Regions from separate parts of the Streptosporangium nanhuense genome, predicted to be linked through region 3. Evidence: riboswitches for the same ligand, from Rfam matches in the RefSeq annotation. Region 3 holds a riboswitch; each other region holds the start of a gene.
The links. Region 3 has a riboswitch for S-adenosylmethionine ahead of thrC (threonine synthase). Riboswitches for the same ligand answer to the same signal wherever they lie in the genome.

Region 1 (6,780 bases), on a different contig from region 3:
GGCATGATCCCCGGGCCCGTGATGGGGATGCGCAGCGACCAGGGGTGCCGCTGCAGGGCGGCGCGCATGGCGGAGGCCCAGCGGTGGACGCCGTGCCGCCAGTCGTCGCCGGGTTCCGGGAGCGGGGGAGGCGGGCCGAGCACCGCGTCCGTGATGAGCATGAGCAGGTCGCCCTTGGAGGAGACGTAGCGGTAGAGCGCCATCGTGGAGACGTCGAGCTCGGTGGCGATCTTGCTCATCGAGACCGCGGCGAGCCCCTCCGCCGAGCCCACCCGCAGGGCGGCCTCCACGATGTGCTCCAGGCTCAGGGTGCGCTTGGGCCCCTTGCCCGGCCGCTCGCGCAGGCCCCAGGCGATCTCCACGCTCTCCGGCACTTCCATCGCGCTCCCGGGCTTGACCGTCCTTTCCTGCGAGTGTATACCTTACGCAATGCCGCGTATGCCATAAACAGTAGAGCGTACGTCATACACAGGAGGGGTAGTGGAGCCAGCCATAGAGGTGAGCGGCCTCACCAAGTCCTACGGCCGGGTCGCCGTCCTGACCGGCGTCGACCTGCGCGTGGCCAAGGGCAGCGTGTACGCGCTGCTCGGTTCCAACGGCGCGGGCAAGACGACGACCGTGCGCACCCTGGCGACGCTGGTCACGCCGGACGCGGGACGGGCCACGGTCGCCGGGTTCGACGTCGTGCGCGACCGCCGCCGCGTCCGCCGCGCCATCAGCCTGACAGGCCAGCACGCGGCGGTCGACGAACTGCTCACCGGCGAGGAGAACCTGCGGATGATGGGCCGCCTGTCCGGCCTGTCACGCGGAGGGGCCCGCCGCAGGGCGGCCGAGCTGCTGGAGCGGTTCGACCTGGCCGAGGCGGGAAGGCGGCGGGTCGGCACGTACTCGGGGGGCATGTGGCGACGCCTGGACCTGGCCGCGGGGTTGGTCGGCGCGCCGTCGGTGATCTTCCTCGACGAGCCGACCACGGGGCTCGACGTGCGGAGCAGGCAGGCGATGTGGGAGGTGATCACCCGCCTCGCCGGCTCGGGCACCACGGTCTTCCTCACCACCCAGTACCTGGAGGAGGCCGACAGCCTGGCCGACAGGATCGCGCTGCTCGACGGCGGGAGGGTGGTGGCGGAGGGCACCGCCGACGAGCTCAAGGCGAGGGTCGCCGCCTGGCGGCTGGACCTCGTCCTGGCCGACGCCCGGTCGTTCGCCGAGGTGACGCGCCTTCTCGGGGCGCGTGCCGTCCACACCGATCCCGGCAGGCTGACCGTCGGGGCGGCCACGGACGGGAGCGCCGCGGGGATCCGTGCCCTGCTGGACGAGGTGGACCCGGGGCGTTCGGCGGTCGAGAGGTTCACCGTGCGGGGCGCCACGCTCGACGACGCGTTCCTCGCGCTGACGAACAGGGAGCTGAAGGACGGGGAGCGGGCCGGTGTCTGACCTTGCCGCCTGGGTCGCCTGGCCGGTCATGACCGGCCGTGCCGTCCGCCTGTCGCTGCGCAACCTCGACGCGCTGCTCACCTCGTTCCTGATGCCCGTCCTGGTCATGCTGCTGTTCGTCTACCTGTTCGGCGGCGCGATCCAGACCGGCGTCGACTACGTCACCTACGCCGTCCCCGGCATCCTCGTCATGTGCGCCTCCTACGGAGCCTCGCTCACCGCGGTCGCCGTCAGCCATGACATGAGCCGGGGGATCGTCGACAGGTTCAGGTCGATGGACGTCGGCGGCGGGGCGTTCCTGGGCGGGCACGTGGCCGCCAGCACCGTGCGCAACCTCACCTCGCTCGCCATCGTGTTCGCCGTCGCGTTCCTGCTCGGCTTCCGGGCGGAGGCGGGCCTGGCCGGCTGGGCCGCGGCGACGGGCGTCCTGGTGGTGTTCGTGCTGGCCGTCTCCGCGGTCTCGGCCGTGGTCGGCCTGCTGTCCAGGACGCCGGAGGCGGCGGGCGGCTTCACCTTCCTGGTGATGTTCCTGCCCTACCCGAGCAGCGCCTTCGTCCCGGTGCACACCATGCCCGCGTGGCTGCACGGGTTCGCGGAGAACCAGCCGGCCACGCCGATCATCGAGTCCGTGCGCGGTCTGCTGCTCGACCGGCCGGTGGGGAGCGACCCGTGGAAGGCGCTGGCCTGGTGCGGCGGCTTCCTGCTGGTCTCGGCGGTCCTCTCCGGCAGGCTGTTCCGCAACCGCACCCGCTGAGACCGCGAGAGGGCGGGGGAGTGCCGGGGGCCGTGCCGGAAGGGCGCCCCCGGCACTGCCGTCCGTACGGGACGCGCCGCGCCGGACCCCGGACGATCGAACGGCCGGGGCTCAGGTGACCAGGGCGAGCCAGCGCGGCGCGGCGCCGAAGGGGGCGGTGCCGGCGCCGACGGCCTCCATCAGCCAGGCGGCCGAGGCGCGGGCGCTCTCCACCACGTCGGACGGGTAGGCGTACTTCACCCGGTGCTCCTCGAACTCGTCCTCATCGTCCAGGAAGACCTTGCTCGGGCGGCCCTTCAGCAGGTTGCGGCGGATCCGGATCACGTCGAGGTCCAGGTCGACCATGGTGACCTCGCCGTCCCTCCACTCCGGCACCGTGGAGATGTCGCAGTAGATCTCGTACTTGTGCGGGGCGGCGTTGAAGGCGGCCGTCCACCAGGCGTCGCGGGGGAAGAGCATCACGAACGGATGCGGCCAGGCGACCGCGTCCCCGTCGCCCTTGTAGCCGCTGGAGTCGGCCACGCAGCCCGTCCACACTCCGTACTCGTCCTCGCCGAGCAGCAGGCCGCGGTGGTGCCAGTGCAGTGATCCGTCGTACTTGCGATAGACCACATTCACGCTCTCATAGGACATTCCCCAACACTAAGGCTTGACAGAGATCTATGTATTTCCTACCTTCTAAATAGGTTAAGAGTGTCAGTGAGAAGCCCCGGCCGGCTGACCGGCAACCCTCGCACCGCGGCGGGGTGCCCCCGGGGGAGACCTGGCGGCACGGTGGGCGTGCCGCAAGCGCGGACCCCCTCACCAGGGTCACCGAGACATGCCCGGGAGTGCCACATGTCGAAGACCAGCACACTGAACCACGCGAGCCCCGTCGACCTCGGCACCCACGGCCACTACCGGCCCGGTGGCAGGCCCGGCCCGCGCTACCCCTTCCAGGGGCGCATCGGCACACCCGCCTTCCCCGCCGAGCCGGGCCGCTACCACCTCTACGTCGCGGCGGTCTGTCCGTACGCGCAGCGCGCGGCCATCGTGCGCTCCCTCAAGGGACTCCAGGACGTGGTCTCGCTCTCCTACGTCGACGACGAGCGCGACGGCCGCGGGTGGGCGTTCCGCGAGCGGCGCGGCGCCGACCCGGTCAACGGGTTCACCATCCTGCGGCAGGCGTACGAGGCGACCGAGCCCGGCTTCGACGGGCACGTCTCGGTGCCGGTCCTGTGGGACAGGACGACCGGCCGCATCGTCAGCAACAACTTCCCCGACATCACGATCGACCTGGCCACCCGGTTCGGCGGCGACCCCGAGGCCGACCTCTACCCCGAGGAGCTCAGGCCGGAGATCGACGAGCTCAACACGAGGATCCACGACATCGTCAACACGGCGGCGGGCCGCGTGGCGGCGGCCACCACCGAGACCGCGTACACCGAGGCGCGCGCGTCCGTGGTCGCCTTCCTCGATGAGCTGGACGACCGCCTGGCCGACCGCAGGTTCCTGTTCGGCTCGGGGATCACCGAGCCGGACGTGCGGCTCTGGCCGACCCTGCTCCGCTTCGACCTGAGCGACAACCCGGCGGCCAGGATCAGCGAGCGCCCGCTGACCGCCTTCCCCAACCTGTGGGACTACGCCAGGGACCTGTACGCCCACCCCGCCTTCCGCGAGAACACCGACTTCACGGCCATCTCCCCCTGGAAGGGCGAGACCGACGCCTGGCGGATCCCGGTCGAGCCACTGCGCGCCGACTGGGACCAGCCGCACCGCAGAGCCGCCGTATGAGCGCCTCGATCGCCGTCGTCGGCGCGGGGCCGACGGGCACCTGCCTGGTGGAGCGCATCTGCGCCAACGCCGCCGACCTGCTCGGCTGGCCGTCGCTGGACGTCCACGTGATCGACCCCCACCCGCCGGGCGGCGGGCGCGTCTGGCGCCACGACCAGCCGGACCTGCTCTGGATGAACTCCGCCGCCGCCGACGTGACGCTCTTCACCGACGAGTCGGTGCGCTGCGAGGGGCCGATCCGGCCAGGACCCACGCTGGCCGAGTGGCTCGGCGGCGACCCGGGCCGGTTCGCCTCCCGCCCGGTGCAGAACGGCTACCTCTCCCACGTCTTCCGGCAGGCGGTGGCGAACGCCCCGCGCGGCGTCCGGGTGCACGTGCACGACGCCCGCGCCGTCGACCTCGCCGACGTCCCCGGCGGCCAGGTGGTGACGCTGGAGGACGGCCGGACGATCGAGGCGGACGCGGTGATCCTGGCCCAGGGGCACGGCGACGTGACCCCGACCAGGGAGGAGGGCGCGCTGGCCGGCCTGGCGGCGCGCGCGGGGCTGCGCTACCTGCCCACCGGCTACGCGGCGGACCTCGACCTGGACGGCATCCCCGCCGGGGAACCGGTGATCATGCGGGGGATGGGGCTGGCCTTCGTCGACCTGATGGTGCTGCTCACCTCGGGCCGGGGCGGCCGGTTCGTCCGCGAGTACGACGGGGAGCTGGTCTACCTGCCCAACGGGCGCGAGCCGCTCCTGCACGTGGGGTCGCGGCGCGGCGTGCCGTACCACTCCAAGACCGGTTACCCCTTCACGGGCACCCGCCCGCCGGTGCCGCGCTTCCTCACCCGCGAGGCGCTGGGCGAGGGGCCGTGGGACTTCCGCAGGGACGTGTGGCCGCTGGTCGCCAAGGAGCTGGCCTTCGCGTACTACCACGAGCTCGTCACCGCCCACCCCGGGCGCGCCAAGCGGGGATGGGCGGAGTTCGAGGAGGTCTACGCGGCCGAGGAGTGGCGCAGTCTCGGGATGCGCAAACTGATCCGCGAGACCGTGCCTCGGCACCTCGACCGGCTCGACTTCGACCGGCTCGACCGGCCGCTGACCGGCATCCGGTTCGGCGACCAGGCGGGCCTGCGGAAGTGGATGCACGGCTATCTCGCCGCCGACCTGCGGCGACGCTCCGACCCCGCGCACAGCGCCGACCACGCGATGATCCTCGGGTTGCTCTCCGTCTACGGCGTCCTCGCCGAGGCGGGCATCTTCGACCCGTGGTTCGGCGGGTTCTTCAGCCACCTCGCCAGCGGCCCGCCGGGACCCCGGCTGGAGGAGCTGCGCGCCCTGGCCAGGGCCGGGGTGGTCACCTTCCTCGGCGCGGACCTCAAGGTCGACCACCACGACGGGCGCTGGCGGGCGCAGAGCCCCACCGTGCCCGGCGGCGTGGCGGCCACCACCCTCGTCGAGGCCAGGCTGCCCGCGCCCAGCGTGAGCCGGGCCGTCGACCCGCTCATCACCGCGCTCCGCGACCGGGGCGAGCTCGACGAGGAGTCGGGCCTGGTGAACGTACGGCCCGCCGACCGGCGCCTGCTCGACAGGTCGGGCACCCCGCACCCCCGCAGGTTCGCCTTCGGCCCCTGGGTCGTCGGCGGCCGGGCCACCGGCGGCTTCGCCAGGCCCCGTCTCAACGCCCCGCTCTTCCGCCACGCCGACGCCCTCGCCCGGATCGTGCTGTCCGAGGCCGCCGGAACCCAGATAAGACGGCACGTCGCATGAAGCGCTCCAACCGGAACGCCGCATCAGAGCCCGTAGTACAGAACCAGGCAGTAGGAAAGCGCGAGGAGAAGAACGTGAAGTTGCGATGGGGCGCCCTGACGCTCGCCGGGGTGCTGGCGCTCGCGGCGTGCGGGGCCGGGAGCGGGGCCCCGAGCACGGCGGCCGGTGGCGAGGGGGGCGGCGACGGCGGGTCGCTCGTGTGGGCGGTGGAGACGCAGCCGATCACCTTCAACCCGCACCAGTGGGGCCAGAACAAGGCCCGCCTGCTGGTCCACAACCAGTTCGACACCCTGATCGCCCGGGGGAGGAACGGCGAGTTCCTGCCCTGGCTGGCCAAGTCCTGGAAGGTGTCCGAGGACGAGCTCACCTACACCTTCGAGCTCCGCGACGACGTCACCTTCCACGACGGCGAGAAGTTCGACGCCGCCTCGGTGAAGGCCAACCTCGACCAGCTCGTCTCGCCCGGCTACAACGCCGCGGTCAGCGCCATCCAGCTGCGCAACTTCGACAGGGCCGAGGCGACCGCGCCGCACACCCTGAAGGTCACCCTGAAGGCCCCCGACGGATTGTTCCTCGACTTCCTCTCCGCCCCGTACGCCGGCCAGGTCTCCCCGAAGTCGCTGAAGAACGCCAAGGACCTCAAGGCGGGCGGCGTCGACGTGGTCGGCACCGGGCCGTTCATCCTCGACCGGTTCACCCCCGGCCAGGAGGTCCACTACAAGCGCAACCCGAACTACAACTGGCCGCCCACCGGCTCCGCCCACCAGGGCCCCGCGCACCTGGCCGAGATCACCTACCGCTTCCTGCCCGAGGCGGCGGTCCGGGTCGGCGCGCTCACCTCCGGGCAGGTGCAGGTGATCGAGGGCGTGCCCGCCACCGAGATCGGCCTCATCAAGAGCGACCCGCAGCTGAAGCTGGAGACCAGCCTCAACTCCGGCAGCGCGTTCTCCTACTACTTCAACACCTCCCGCCCCCCGTTCGACGACAAGCGGGTCCGCGAGGCCTTCCGCGACGCCGTCGACGTGGACGCGGTGCTCAACTCCGTCTACCAGGGCACCGCCAAGC
Region 2 (6,780 bases), on a different contig from region 3:
GCGCACGAGCGCGCGTTCGTGCTGGTCCCCTGGGTGCGGGCCGACCCCGGCGCCGTCCTCTCCGGGCGGCGGGTGGCCGACCTGCTGGCCGGTCTCGACCAGGGATACGTACGGCCGCGCCCCGACCTGACCCTCCAGAGGCCCGCGTGAAGCCAACCCGTCCCGGCGTTCTCATCGGGATCTTCCTCGTGTTCGCGATTCTCACCTGGGGGCTGCTCAGACCGCTCTACTCGGATCTGCCGACCGTGCCGTGGACGGCGATCCCGACGGTGCTGCTGCTGGCGATCGGCGAGTTCTACAGCGGCTGGATGACGAAGGCCAGGATCGAGCGCAGGCCCGACACCAAGCCCGTCGAACCCCTGGCCGTGGCCCGCCTGGCCGCCCTGGCCAAGGCCTCCGCGTACGGCGGGGCGATCTTCGGCGGGATCTTCGCCGGGTTCACCCTCTACACGGTGGAGCTGCTGGAGCAGGAGGTCCCCCGCCGCGACTTCTTCATCACCGGCGGGTCGCTGCTGGCGTGCGTGCTGCTGATCTGCTCGGCCCTGTACCTGGAGCACTGCTGCAAGGTTCCCAAGGACTCCGCGGACGACGACCGCTGAGGCGGGCGCCGCGCCGGCGTGGCCGCCGTGTCCCGGCGTGGCCGCCGCTTCCTAACGCGGCCGTCTCGCCGTCCACTTGCGGCCGAAGAGCATGATGACCGGGAGCGTGCAGACCAGCGCCCCGGCGACGGCCACGGGGCGCTCCAGCCACCAGAACAGGTCGGGCCGCACCCCCGAGCCGGGCCCGCCGCCCGCCAGCCACCAGGTCAGCGCCACCCAGATCGCCATGCCGGTCGTGTGGAACAGGAACAGCGGGAGCGCGAACCGGTTGACCGTCTCGTTCACGCGCTGCCACCTGGGACGTTCGAGCAGGCGTTCCATGGACGGCCTCAGCACCTCCACCAGGCCGATCTGGAAGATCAGGAGCGCCACGATGACGAAGGTGGGCGGGGCCATGTTGGAGAGCTTGTCGCCGGGGACGCCCACCATCGAACCCGGGTAGATGCCCGAGTAGACCAGGCCGAAGAGGGCGAACAGGCCGGTCCACAGGATGGCGACGTCGAAGCGGCGGGGAAGCGCCACCACCCTGTCGTAGAAGAAACCGGCCTGGTGGGCCAGTCCCCAGACGATGATCATGTTGAGCCAGCCCGCGGCCTCGTACCCGTAGCGCAGCCGCAGCACGTCGACGACGAGCGCCGCCCCCGCCAGCCAGATCAGGGCCAGCACGTCGTAGTGCCGGTGCAGCCAGAGCGAGATCGGGAGCAGGGCGATCAGCACGAGGTAGACGCCGATGAACCAGAGCGGGCTGATGACGAGCAGGACCACGCGGTCCATCCACTCGATCCCGAGCGCCCACGCCACGAGCGCGCCGAACACGATCCAGGTCCCGGCCAGCGCCAGCGCGGGGATCGCGAGGCTCCGGATGCGCCGCCACACGAAGGTGCCGATGCCGACACCGCGCTCGCAGGCCCGGTTCCACGACAGCAGGTGGACGTACCCGCCCACGTAGAAGAAGAGCGGCAGCACCTGCAGCAGCCACGTCAGTATCCACAACCCCGAGGTGAAACCCAGCGGGCTCGTCGGCGAGGGGCCGTCGGGGCCCCACTGCAGGATCGTGAACGCCCAGTGCCAGACGACCACGACGATCAGGCTGAACGCGCGCAACCAGTCGACGTACCGGTCCCGGCGCGGCCCGTCCCCGGCGGGGGGAGTCTCGGGCGGAACGGGATCCGAGGTCGTGGTGGTTCCGGTGACGGTCGCGCCGGGCTCGGGGGCTCCCGGAGAAGTGACGGGCTCGGGGGTTCCGGGAGAAGGCTCGGGGGTTCCCGGAGAGGTCGCGGAGAAGGTGCGGGGGGCGGGCGGTGCGGAGGGGGTGGGGAGCGCCGAGGGGGTCGCCCTCTCCTGGTCCTCACCGGGTTCGATCATGCGGTTGCAACCGTGCCTTACTTGTCGATGTCGCCGACGACGAAGAACATCGAACCCAGGATGGCCACCATGTCCGCGACCAGGTGGCCGGGAAGCATCTCGCGCAGCACCTGGACGTTGTTGAAGGAGGCCGAGCGGAGCTTCATCCGCCACGGCGTCTTCTCCCCGCGCGAGACCAGGTAGTAGCCGTTGAGGCCGAGCGGGCTCTCCGTCCAGGCGTAGGTGTGGCCCTCGGGAACCTTCAACACCTTGGGCAGGCGCTGGTTGACCGGCCCCGGGGGCAGGTCGAGGAGCCGTTCCACGCAGGCGTCGGCCAGGTCGAGGGAGACCTTCACCTGCTCCAGCAGCACCTCGAACCGGGCGTGGCAGTCTCCCGCCGACCGGGTGACGACCTTCACCGGCAGCTCGCCGTAGGCGAGGTAGGGCTCGTCCCTGCGCAGGTCGACGTCGACGCCCGCGGCGCGGGCGATGGGGCCGCTCACGCCGTACTGCATGATCGTCTCGCGGTCGAGGACGCCCACCCCGCGCGTGCGGGCGAGGAAGATCTCGTTCCCGGCGACGAGGTTCTCGATGTCGGGCAGCCGCCGCCGCACGTCGGCCACGGCCTGGGCGACCCGGCCCGTCCACCCTTCGGGGATCTCCTCCTTGAGGCCGCCGACCCGGTTGAACATGTAGTGCATGCGCCCGCCGGAGATCTCCTCCATCACGGCCTGGAGGGTCTCGCGCTCCCGGAACGCGTAGAACATCGGGGTGATCGCGCCCAGCTCCAGCGGGTAGGAGCCGAGGAACATCAGGTGGCTGAGCACCCGGTTGAGCTCGGCCATCAGCGTGCGCGTCCAGACCGCCCTGACAGGCACCTCCATGCCGAGCATCCGCTCCACCGCGAGGACGACGCCCAGCTCGTTGGCGAACGCCGACAGCCAGTCGTGCCGGTTGGCCAGCACGATGATCTGCCGGTAGTCGCGCACCTCGAAGAGCTTCTCGGCGCCCCGGTGCATGTAGCCCACGATCGGCTCGGCCGCGCTGATCCGCTCCCCGTCCAGCGTGAGCCGCAGCCGCAGCACGCCGTGCGTGGAGGGGTGCTGCGGTCCGATGTTGAGGATCATGTCCTCGGTCGCGAGCTCCTTGCCGTACGCCCCCCGCACGGCCTCGGCGCCCGCCCCCATTCCCACGTTCAGCTCGCGGGGCGCGCCTTCAGTCATAGGGCCATGCTGTCACGTCAGCCGCGCGAGGCAAGATCCCGCAGGGCCTCGACCAACCGGTCGACGTGCTCGGAGGTCGTGCCGATGCCGATGGAGGCGCGGACGGCGGAGGCGGTGACGTCGTCGCAGCCGCCGTCCTTGGCGCCCAGCAGGTGCCGTACGAAGGGGTGGGCGCAGAACTTGCCGTCGCGGACGCCGATGCCGTAGTCGCCGGACAGGGCCTCGGCGACCTCGCGGGCGGTGAAGCCGTCCACCACGAAGGAGACGATGCCGACGCGCGGGTGGTCCGGGCCCCACAGGGACAGCTCGTGGACGCCGGGGACGGAGGCGAGGCCCGCGCGCAGGCGCCCGAGGAGGCGCTCCTCCTCGCGGACCAGCGGGGTCCAGCCGGTGGCGGTCAGGGCGTCGCAGGCCGCGGCGAGCGCGACGGCGCCCAGCACGTTCGGGGTCCCGGCCTCGTGCCGGGCCTCGGGGTCGTCGTGCCACTCGGTGCCGTCGTCGTTCACGGCCTTCACCGCGCCGCCGCCCCGCAGGTACGGCTCGGCCTCGGCCAGCCAGTCGGAGCGGCCGATCAGCGCGCCGGTGCCGAACGGCGCGTAGAGCTTGTGGCCGGAGAAGACCACGTAGTCCAGGTCGAGCGCCGTCAGGTTGAGGCGGCGGTGCGGGACGAGCTGCGCGGCGTCGACGAGGACGCGGGCCCCGTGGCGGTGGGCGATGTGGGCCAGCGCGGCGATCGGCCAGAGCTCCCCGGTGACGTTGGAGGCGGCGGTCACGACCAGCAGCTTGGGGCCGTCGATCGAGGCGAGGGCGTCGTCGGCGGCCCGGACGGCCTCGCCGGGGAAGGCGGGGGCCGCGAGCCGCACGGCCCGCTCCCAGGGCAGCAGCGAGGCGTGGTGCTCGGTGTCGAAGACCACGGCGGTGGTGCCCTCGGGCAGGCTGCGGGCGAGCAGGTTGGTCGCGTCCGTGGTGTTGCGGGTGAAGATCACCGAGTCGTCGGGCCGGGCGCCGACGAAGGCGCGCACCGTGTGCCTGGCCTGCTCGTAGCGGGCCGTGGTCAGCTGGGACGCGTACCCGGCGCCGCGGTGGACGCTGGAGTAGGCCGGGAGCGCGGCGGCGACGGCGGCGCTCACCGGCTCCAGACAGGGGGCGCTCGCGGCGTAGTCGAGGTTGGCGTAGCGGACGAGCCTGCCGCCCCTGACCGGGACCTCCAGGTCCGAGCCGAGCACGGCCGGGATCGGGCGGTCACCCGGCGTACGGGTCTCGGGGGTGCTCGCGTGAGCGGGGACGAGGCTCTCGGGGGTGCTGAAGATCGTCAGGGTGGACATGCCAGGGCTCCTTCGAGGTCATCGGACCCCAACCCGTGACACAGGTGCCTGGAGCCCGCGCTTGCCCGGCACACCTCGTGCCGGACCAGGTCCTCACCCGGGGCACCCCGCCGCGGACGCGAGGGTTGCCGGCCAGCGAGCCGGGGCTTGTCACTGGCACTCATGACCTACGGGGGAACTATAACCGACACCCCGCGGTGCCTCGCAAGTCCGAAATGTGATCAACCCGATATCAGAGCCTGGACGGGCGCCTTCGGGAGCGCCCGGCGAATTGACAGCGAAGCGTGATGAAGGAGAGGAACTCCGGGCGTCTCCCGGTCGTCCTGGCAGTCAGCCGAAGAAGCGTTCGGGCAGTTGGCCGACGGTGTGTCCCAAGCGCCGACCGACGAAGGAGAAAGCAATGGACTGGGTGACCAACCCGGAGATATGGATAGGGTTCTTCACCCTTGTCGCCCTGGAGATCGTCCTGGGGATCGACAACATCATCTTCATCTCGATCCTGGTGAGCAAGCTCCCGCCCGCGCAGCGTGACAGGGCTCGCAGGCTGGGCCTCGCCGTCGCCCTGATCAGCCGCCTCCTGCTGCTGCTGGCGTTGTCGTGGGTGGTGAGGCTCACAGAACCGATGTTCGAGGTCTTCGGGCAGGGGATATCGGGGCGCGACCTGATCCTGATACTCGGCGGCCTGTTCCTGCTGGGCAAGAGCGTCCACGAGATGCACGGCAGCCTGGAGGGCGACTCGGGCCACTCCGAGGGCAAGGTGGCCGCGTCCTTCACCTCGGTGATCATCCAGATCATGATCCTCGACGTCGTCTTCTCGCTCGACTCGGTGATCACCGCGGTCGGCATGGTCGACGAGCTGGGTGTCATGATCGCGGCCGTCATCGTCTCGGTCATCGTGATGCTGGTCGCCTCCGGGCCGATCAGCCGCTTCGTGGAGCGGCACCCGAGCATCAAGATGCTCGCGCTGTCCTTCCTGGTGCTGATCGGTGTCGTGCTCATCGCCGAGGGGTTCGAGCAGCACATCTCCAAGGGCTACATCTACTTCGCCATGGCGTTCTCGCTGCTGGTGGAGCTGCTGAACATCCGGATGCGCGGCAAGGCGAAGCGCAAGCCGGTCGAGCTGCGAGCCCGCTACGAGGCCGAGGGCGAGGCCGCTCCGGGAACCCCGGAGACCCCGGAGACCCCGGTGGGTCAGGCGGCTCCGTCGGGTCGCGCCGACGAGCCCGCCGAGAGGGGGAAGCCGGACGAACGGGCCTGATCCTGAGCCGGGGATTACGATGCCTACGTGCTCTTTGATCCCTGGAATCCGGAATTCGTCGCCCATCCCTACGACGTCTACGACGAGCTGAGGCGGGAGCGGCCGGTCAGCTTCTTCGAGCCGACCGGCCAGTGGCTGGTGGCCAGGCACGCCGACGTCAACGCGCTGCTGCGGGACCGCAGGCTCGGCCGCTCCTACCTGCACGTGGCCTCGCACCAGGAGTTCGGCAGGCCGGACGACCCCGGGTTCCAGGACCCGTTCTGGCGGGTGATCAGGGCGGGGATGCTCGACGTCGAGCCGCCGGTGCACACCAGGCTCCGGCGGCTGGTGTCGAAGGCGTTCACCCCCCGTATGGTCGAGGCGCTCCGCCCCAAGGTCGCCCGCATGGCCGGGGAGCTGGTGGACGCCTTCGTCGAGCGCGGCGGCGGAGACCTGATCGCCGAGGTCGCCGAGCCGCTCCCGGTCACCGTGATCGCCGAGATGCTCGGCGTCCCCGAGGCCGACCGGCACCTGCTGCGGCCCTGGTCGGCCGACATCTGCGGCATGTACGAGCTCCAGCCGTCGGTCGAGGCCCAGCACACGGCCGTACGGGCGGCCGAGGAGTTCTCCGCCTACCTCGTCGAGCTGGCCCGCGCCCGCAGGGCCGACCCCGGTGACGACCTGATCAGCGCGCTCGCCCTGGTGGCCGACGAGGGTGACAGGCTCACCGAGGAGGAGCTGGTCGGCACCTGCGTGCTGCTGCTCAACGCCGGGCACGAGGCCACCGTCAACGTCACCGGCAACGGCTGGTGGTCGCTGTTCCGCAACCCGGCCGAGCTGGACCGGCTCCGCGCCGACCACGCGCTGCTGCCCACGGCGGTCGAGGAGCTGATGCGCTGGGACACCCCGCTGCAGATGTTCGAGCGCTGGGTGCTGGAGGACGTCTCGGTGGGCGGGGTCGACATCCCGCGCGGCGCCGAGGTGGCGCTGCTGTTCGGCTCGGCCAACCGCGACCCCGAGGTCTTCGCCGACCCCGCCCGCCTGGACGTGGG
Region 3 (6,780 bases):
TCTGCTCGGCGTCGCCGGCACCGTCGACGATGGTGGTCTCGTCCTTGGTGACGATGACCTGGCGGGCGCGGCCGAGCTGGTCCAGGGTGGTGGACTCCAGCTTCAGACCGAGGTCCTCGCTGATGACCTGGGCACCGGTCAGGATGCCGATGTCGCCCAGCATGGCCTTGCGGCGGTCGCCGAAGCCCGGCGCCTTGACCGCGACCGAGCGGAACAGACCGCGGATCTTGTTGACGACCAGGGTGGCCAGGGCCTCGCCCTCGACGTCCTCGGCGATGATCAGCAGCGGCTTGCCGGCCTGCACGACCTTGTCGAGAACCGGGAGCAGGTCCTTGTTGGCGGACACCTTGGAGTTGACGACCAGGATGTACGGGTCGTCGAGGACGGCCTCCATACGCTCCGGGTCGGTGACGAAGTACATCGAGGTGAGGCCCTTGTCGAAGCGCATGCCCTCGGTGAGCTCGAGCTCGAGGCCGAAGGTGTTGCTCTCCTCGACGGTGATGACGCCTTCCTTGCCGACCTTGTCCATCGCCTCGGCGATCATCTCGCCGATCTGCGGGTCGCCCGCGGAGATGGAGGCGGTGGAGGCGATCTGCGCCTTCGTCTCCACGTCCTTGGCGAGCTTGGACAGCTCCTCCGACACGCGCTCGACGGCGGCCTCGATGCCCTTCTTCAGGGACATCGGGTTGGCGCCCGCGGCGACGTTGCGAAGACCCTCACGTACGAGAGCCTGGGCGAGCACGGTGGCGGTGGTGGTGCCGTCGCCGGCGACGTCGTCGGTCTTCTTGGCGACCTCCTTGACGAGCTCGGCCCCGATCTTCTCCCACGGGTCCTCGAGCTCGATCTCCTTGGCGATGGAGACACCATCGTTGGTGATGGTGGGGGCGCCCCACTTCTTCTCCAGCACGACGTTACGGCCCTTGGGGCCGAGGGTCACCTTGACGGCGTCCGCGAGCTGGTTCATGCCGCGCTCGAGACCGCGCCGGGCGTCCTCGTTAAACGCGATCATCTTGGCTGCCATACGGCTAACCTCCCAGAGAAAGGGTGGCTTACACCGGACCGAGCCGACGCCCGCGACGGCATGTGGGCCCACGACTCCGTTCGGCGGGCCCCATCGCCTCGATCCAGGATTGGCACTCTCTATGCGTGAGTGCCAACAATCTGTTTAGCACTCTACCCTGTCGAGTGCAAGCCACGATCCGTTGACCTGCGCCGCCCGAGACGGGGACGTCAACTCCTTGTCACGCGGACGTAGATCTCGCGTCACGTCGCCGTACGCCGCACGTCGCCATCGGCCCGCCGGCGGATCCCGCGCCGGGTCCGCCCGCCCGGCCGCGCGCTCACACGGCCGTTCGCCCCGCACCCGCGCTCACACGGCCGTTCGCCCCGTACGCGCGCTCACACGGCCGTTCGCCCCGTACGCGCGAAAGCCCGGCTCACCGGTCGGGGTGAGCCGGGCCAGGCGATGGGGATCCAGCGGACTGCGATACCGCGGGATCCACCGGCCCTTCCCTGCGAATTCACGAAACGGCTACGTCAGACCGCCCGGACGGACTCCGCCTGGGGGCCCTTCTGCCCTTGCGTGATCTCGAACTCGACCCGCTGGCCCTGCTCGAGAGCACGGTAGCCATCCATCATGATCGCGGAGTAATGGACGAACACATCCTTACCACCGTCTACCGCGATGAAGCCGTAGCCCTTGTCCGCGTTGAACCATTTGACGGTGCCCTGCGCCACTTGCGACTCCTCTTACTGGTCTTAAGGACGACGCCCATTCCTCTCGCGAAGTCCTCAATCTCCGGGCGGACTTCGCCACGTCGATCGTTCCGACCATACCTGTGGGAACCGGTAGGGCAACAGAGTCAAGCACCAAACTACTGCTTTACGAGAGCTTTTAGTACGAGAACAAACTTTCACTATCACTATTAGTTAGTTAAGGGTTACATTCCCTATCTATCCCACAAATATGAGCCTGCGTCACAAAAGACGGCACCCGCCCGGCCGGAGCCGGGCGGGTGCCGTGGAGTCGCGGACGCCCCGGGGGCGGCGCGGGGCCGTCAGGGCCGCGCCGGGGCGGGAGAATCAGCCTCCGGCCACCGCCGGGATGATGGAGACCTGGGCGCCGGAGGGCGTGGCCGTGTCGAGGTTGTCGACGAAACGAACGTCCTCATCCCCGACATAGACGTTGACAAAACGTCGGATCTTTCCCGATTCATCAAGAATCCGGGCACCGATCCCCGGGAAGTCCGCGTCGAGCTTCTGAAGAACATCGCGCAGGGTCTCCCCCTCTCCGTTCACCTCGGCGGCACCATCGGTGTAAGTCCGGAGAATCGTCGGAATCCGCACAGAAACGCTCATAATTCAGTACCTTTCACGATTTCTAGGCGATAGCCGCACGGAATGCGTCAAGAGAAGGTCGAATCACCGCGGTCGGGCGGGCCTCCGCGGCCACCGCGTCGAGGGTCTTGAGACCGTCGCCGGTGTTGAGGACCACGGTCTCGGCGTCGGGGTCGAGCCTGCCCGAGGCGACCAGCTTGCGCAGCACTCCGACGACCACGCCTCCGGCGGTCTCGGCGAAGATGCCCTCGGTCCTGGCCAGCAGCCGGATCGCGTCGACGATCTCGGCGTCGGTGACGTCCTCGACCGCGCCGCCGGTGCGGCGGGCGATGTCCAGGACGTACGGGCCGTCGGCCGGGTTGCCGATCGCCAGCGACTTGGCGATCGTGTCCGGCTTGACCGGGCGGATCACGTCGTGGCCCGCCTTGTAGGCGGCGGAGACCGGGGAGCACCCCTCGGCCTGGGCCGCGAAGATCTTGTAGGGCTTGTCCTCGACCAGGCCGAGCTGGATCAGCTCCTTGAAGCCCTTGTCGACCTTCGTCAGCTGCGAGCCCGACGCGACCGGGATGACGATCTGGTCGGGGATGCGCCAGCCGAGCTGCTCGGCGATCTCGTAGGCCAGGGTCTTGGACCCCTCCGCGTAGTACGGCCGGAGGTTGACGTTGACGAAGCCCCACTGGTCACCCAGCTCGTCGCCGATGAGCTCGGAGCAGAAGCGGTTCACGTCGTCGTAGGTGCCCTCGATGCCGATGAGCCTGCCGCCGTACACGGAGGCCATGACGATCTTGGCCTGCTCCAGGTCGGAGGGGATGAACACGCAGGCGTCCAGCCCGGCCCGCGCGGCGGCGGCGGTCACGGCGCCGGCCAGGTTGCCGGTGGAGGAGCAGGACAGGGTGTGGAAGCCGAAGTTGCGGGCGGCCTCGACGGCGATGGCCACCACGCGGTCCTTGAAGGAGTGCGTGGGGTTGCCGGAGTCGTCCTTCACGTGCAGGGAGCGGATGCCCAGCTCGCGGGCGAGGTTGCCGGCGTTGACGAGCTTGGTCCAGCCGGGCGCCATGTTGGGCTTGGTGGCCACGTCCTCGGGGACGGGCAGCAGCGAGCGGTAGCGCCAGATGTTGGTCGGCCCCTCGGCGATCCGCTCCCGGGTCACACGCCCGAAGTCGTACGCGATCTCAAGGGGCCCGAAACACTCGATACAGGCGAAGCTGGGGCCGAGGTCGTAGCGGGCACCGCACTCTCGGCAGGAGAGGGCGACGGCGGGGCCGAAGCGCGGGTCACGCGCGTCGTCGGCACGGCCGGTCGAGGTGGTGGTGTTCTCAGTGGTTGCGAGCGCCATGAAGCGAGGCCTTTCCCTCATCTTCGTCTGGACCACCCTGGTCGCAGACCGGAATTGGCACCTGTCCCGGCCGACCTCGTTCAGATAACGAGTCTTGAACCGGGATGGTTGCCGGGGCTTCGCAGGGCCGGTCCCTCCACCCCTCTGGATGAGCAAATATTCAGTTAGGAACCTGACGCGCAGGTCCCAAGCACTCTACCTCGCCCTGCCGCCCTCCTGACTCCTTGTCTCACTGTGCGAGACACAGCGTGTTATCCAGCGGACAATCGGATCCGGAGCCCCGGTCGCGCGGCACTCGGCACGCGAACTGGACGGCGGGGGCCTCGCCCCTTCCCTCTCGTCGCCGCCGGAAGCGGCCCGCCGGAAGCGGCCCGCCGGAGACGGCCCGCCGGAGCGGTCACGGCACGCTGAACCCCAGCGTGTATCGGCCGGAGCCGCCCGCGGAGAACACCCGGTAGCGGTAGTAACCGGCCGTGCCGGTGTAGGAGATCTTCTCGTCGGGGCCCGCGCCGTTGGAGGTGGCGACGACCGGCCAGCCCGTGCCGTTCCACTTCTGCAGGTACAGATCGAAGTCGGTGCCGTCGGCGCCGTCCAGGCAGCCGTGGTGGACGCCCCTGACGGTCGACCGGTAGTACAGGTTCCGGGGCTGGTAGGCGGACTGGCCGACGGCCAGGGTGCCGGTGTAGGTGTTCGGGAAGCCGGTGCAGGTGCCCGTGACCGGCGGCGGCGGGTTGCCCGCGGTGGTCCTCAGGTCCAGGCCGTAGGCGGTGAGGATCTCGCCGACCGGCTGGAAGTAGGTGGTGCCGCCCTGGCTGCAGTTGCCCGAGCCGCCGGAGGTGACGCCCTGGGCCTGGTCGATGGAGATGAAGGAGCCGCCGGAGTCGCCGGGTTCCGCGCAGACGTTGGTGCGGGTCAGCTGGAGGACGGTGCCCTGGGGGTAGGTGACGCTGGCGTCGCGCTGCTGGATGAGGCCGCAGTGCCAGTCGGTGGTGGAGCCGGACCGGCAGACCGAGGCCCCCTCGATGGCGACGCGGGCGCCGGCGACGGGCACGGTGCCGCCCTCGCCGTTGTCCACCGCCGGGGTGGCCGTCCAGTTGGCGTTGGCCGCGATCCAGGAGTAGTCGTTGACCGGGAAGGACGATCCCCGGAAGGTGCCCTGGGCGACGCGGTTGTAGCCGGTCGTGGTCTCGCCCGTCCTGCCGCAGTGGCCCGCGCTGACGAAGCCGTCCTGGGTGCCCTTGAGAACGGAGAAGCCGACCGAGCATCGGCTGGTGACGCCGATGTAGTAGGCGGTGCCGCCCACCAGGTCGTACAGGGGCAGGGGGAACTCGGTGCTGGGCAGCACGACCACCGCCTCCGAGCTCACCCCCGTGCTCTCGACGAAGTTCTGGGCGTCCTCGGGTTTCGAGGAGAGGACGACCACCTTGTTGCTCTTCACGTCGACGAAGCGAGCGCTCGACACGAGCGGCTGCGGCGGCAACGTGGTGTCGAGCTCCTTCTTGATCTCCGAGAGCTCCGCCAGCGACCTGGGGACGACCTCGGCCGCGGCTCCCGCGGCGAGGATCTCGGGGATGTCGGCGGCGTCGGTGGTGGCCACCACCAGGGTGTGCGCGCTGTTCCCCCGGAGCCAGGTGCCGCCGAAATCGGGGCCGAGCCTCCTGCTCATCTGCAGCGCGATGGGGGTCAGGCGGGCCTCGTTGAGCAGGCGGGCCCGGGCCTGGGCCGGGGTCAGCCCCAGGTCGCGCTCAAGCGCCTCCAGCATGCCCGGCGGCGGTTGCAACGCGCCCGACACGACCGGCACGGCGGTGGCCGCGGACGGGGTGCCGACCGCGGCGGGGACACCCCTCGCCTCGCGTTGGGCACCGGCCGGCAGGGCGGCCAGGGCGAGCGCGGTGACCGTCAGGACGCATGCCGTGGTGACAGCGTGTCTGCGGGGCATGTGATCTCTCCTCGACCTCGGCTTTCAGAGCGTGAGGGGAGATGGCCATCTGTCACCGATCGATCACGTGACGTGGGCAACGCCACCCTAGATCAGGTGAGGTCGTCGAAGCCGCGCGCCACGCGGAGGGCGTTCTCGAACGGCTCCCACCGGCCGTTCCGGGCCCGGCACCGCTCGGACCCACCGCGGCCTCGGCCGGGGAGCCCTGCCCGGGAGGGAGGGGCAGCCGCTCAGCCTCCCGCGCCCGGCCGGGAAGGACGGGCGTCCGCCTCAGAAGCCGTAGGCGTCGCCCAGGGCGCCCTGGACGTACTTGCGCGCCTGGTGGATGCGCGACTTGGCGGTGCCCAGCGGGATGCGCAGCTGCTCGGCCACCTCGTTGTAGTCGAGCTGGCAGATGTCGCGCAGCACCAGCGCCTGGGCCAGGTCAGGCTTCTCGGCCTCCAGCGCCTCCATCGCGTCGAGCAGGTCCAGCCGGGACCCGGCGATGACGCTCACCCGGGCGACGTCCGGCTTCTGCAACGGCAGCTCGTCCGAGCTCTGCTCGGCGGCGCGGCGCTTCAGCGATCGGTAGGTGGTCCTGGCGCAGTTGGCGGTCACGATGTGCAGCCAGGTGCTGAACCGGGCACGGCCCTCGAAGCGGCCGATGTTGCGCGCCACCGCGAGCAGGGTGTCCTGGCAGGCCTCCTCGGCGTCCTGCCGGAAGGGGAGGATCCGCCCGCAGTGCCGCAGCACGGCCGGCTCGATCCGCCTCAGCAGCTCACCGAGAGCGCGGTGGTCACCTTGGGCGGCCGATCGGGCCAGTTCCTCGGTCATCTCGTCCAGCGCCATCACGGGCCCCCATCAGCGGTCACGGTCGCTGGACATCCTACGGTCGGGGATCGCGGATGGTGACCCTCCCTCCGCGCCACAAAAAGGGTGATACACCGGGGCTCATCACTCCACCTGCTGACAAGAGCTGACACAATTCGATGGACGCCGTTCCTTCCTTGACCTGAAGAGCAGGGACATCCCCACAAGGTGCCGGTTAACCTTGGGGGTCTCCACGCTCAAGGAGAATCGATGAGCGCGATCCTGGTTGCCTCCAACCGCGGCCCCGTCTCCTTCACCCTCTCCGAAGACGGTTCGCTGTCCATGCGCAGGGGAGGTGGCGGCCTGGTCTCCGGCCTCT

Region 1: it holds a riboswitch for S-adenosylmethionine, as region 3 does, so the genes downstream of both, AC5L38_RS37055 (glutathione S-transferase C-terminal domain-containing protein) here and thrC (threonine synthase) in region 3, are expected to answer to the same signal.
Region 2: it holds a riboswitch for S-adenosylmethionine, as region 3 does, so the genes downstream of both, AC5L38_RS15640 (aminotransferase class V-fold PLP-dependent enzyme) here and thrC (threonine synthase) in region 3, are expected to answer to the same signal.

The regions. Positions count from the first base shown of each region.
Region 1 is NZ_JCADBG010000027.1:32,844-39,623, forward strand. Features, by position in the region: gene AC5L38_RS37035 (TetR/AcrR family transcriptional regulator) at 1-380, opposite strand, end outside; gene AC5L38_RS37040 (ATP-binding cassette domain-containing protein) at 481-1,434, shown strand; gene AC5L38_RS37045 (ABC transporter permease) at 1,427-2,188, shown strand; gene AC5L38_RS37050 (DUF402 domain-containing protein) at 2,300-2,821, opposite strand; SAM riboswitch class IV at 2,874-2,986, shown strand; gene AC5L38_RS37055 (glutathione S-transferase C-terminal domain-containing protein) at 3,026-3,961, shown strand; gene AC5L38_RS37060 (FAD/NAD(P)-binding protein) at 3,958-5,715, shown strand; gene AC5L38_RS37065 (ABC transporter substrate-binding protein) at 5,790-6,780, shown strand, end outside.
Region 2 is NZ_JCADBG010000007.1:98,405-105,184, forward strand. Features, by position in the region: gene folK (2-amino-4-hydroxy-6-hydroxymethyldihydropteridine diphosphokinase) at 1-150, shown strand, start outside; gene AC5L38_RS15625 (DUF3180 domain-containing protein) at 147-599, shown strand; gene AC5L38_RS15630 (acyltransferase family protein) at 651-1,964, opposite strand; gene AC5L38_RS15635 (NADH-quinone oxidoreductase subunit D) at 1,982-3,166, opposite strand; gene AC5L38_RS15640 (aminotransferase class V-fold PLP-dependent enzyme) at 3,184-4,491, opposite strand; SAM riboswitch class IV at 4,544-4,659, opposite strand; gene AC5L38_RS15645 (TerC family protein) at 4,892-5,749, shown strand; gene AC5L38_RS15650 (cytochrome P450) at 5,777-6,780, shown strand, end outside.
Region 3 is NZ_JCADBG010000044.1:118-6,897, forward strand. Features, by position in the region: partial or broken gene groL (chaperonin GroEL) at 1-1,021, opposite strand, end outside; gene AC5L38_RS42285 (cold-shock protein) at 1,537-1,737, opposite strand; gene AC5L38_RS42290 (MoaD/ThiS family protein) at 2,083-2,358, opposite strand; gene thrC (threonine synthase) at 2,381-3,673, opposite strand; SAM riboswitch class I at 3,688-3,828, opposite strand; gene AC5L38_RS42300 (S1 family peptidase) at 4,071-5,612, opposite strand; gene AC5L38_RS42305 (RNA polymerase sigma factor) at 5,883-6,440, opposite strand; gene AC5L38_RS42310 (alpha,alpha-trehalose-phosphate synthase (UDP-forming)) at 6,672-6,780, shown strand, end outside.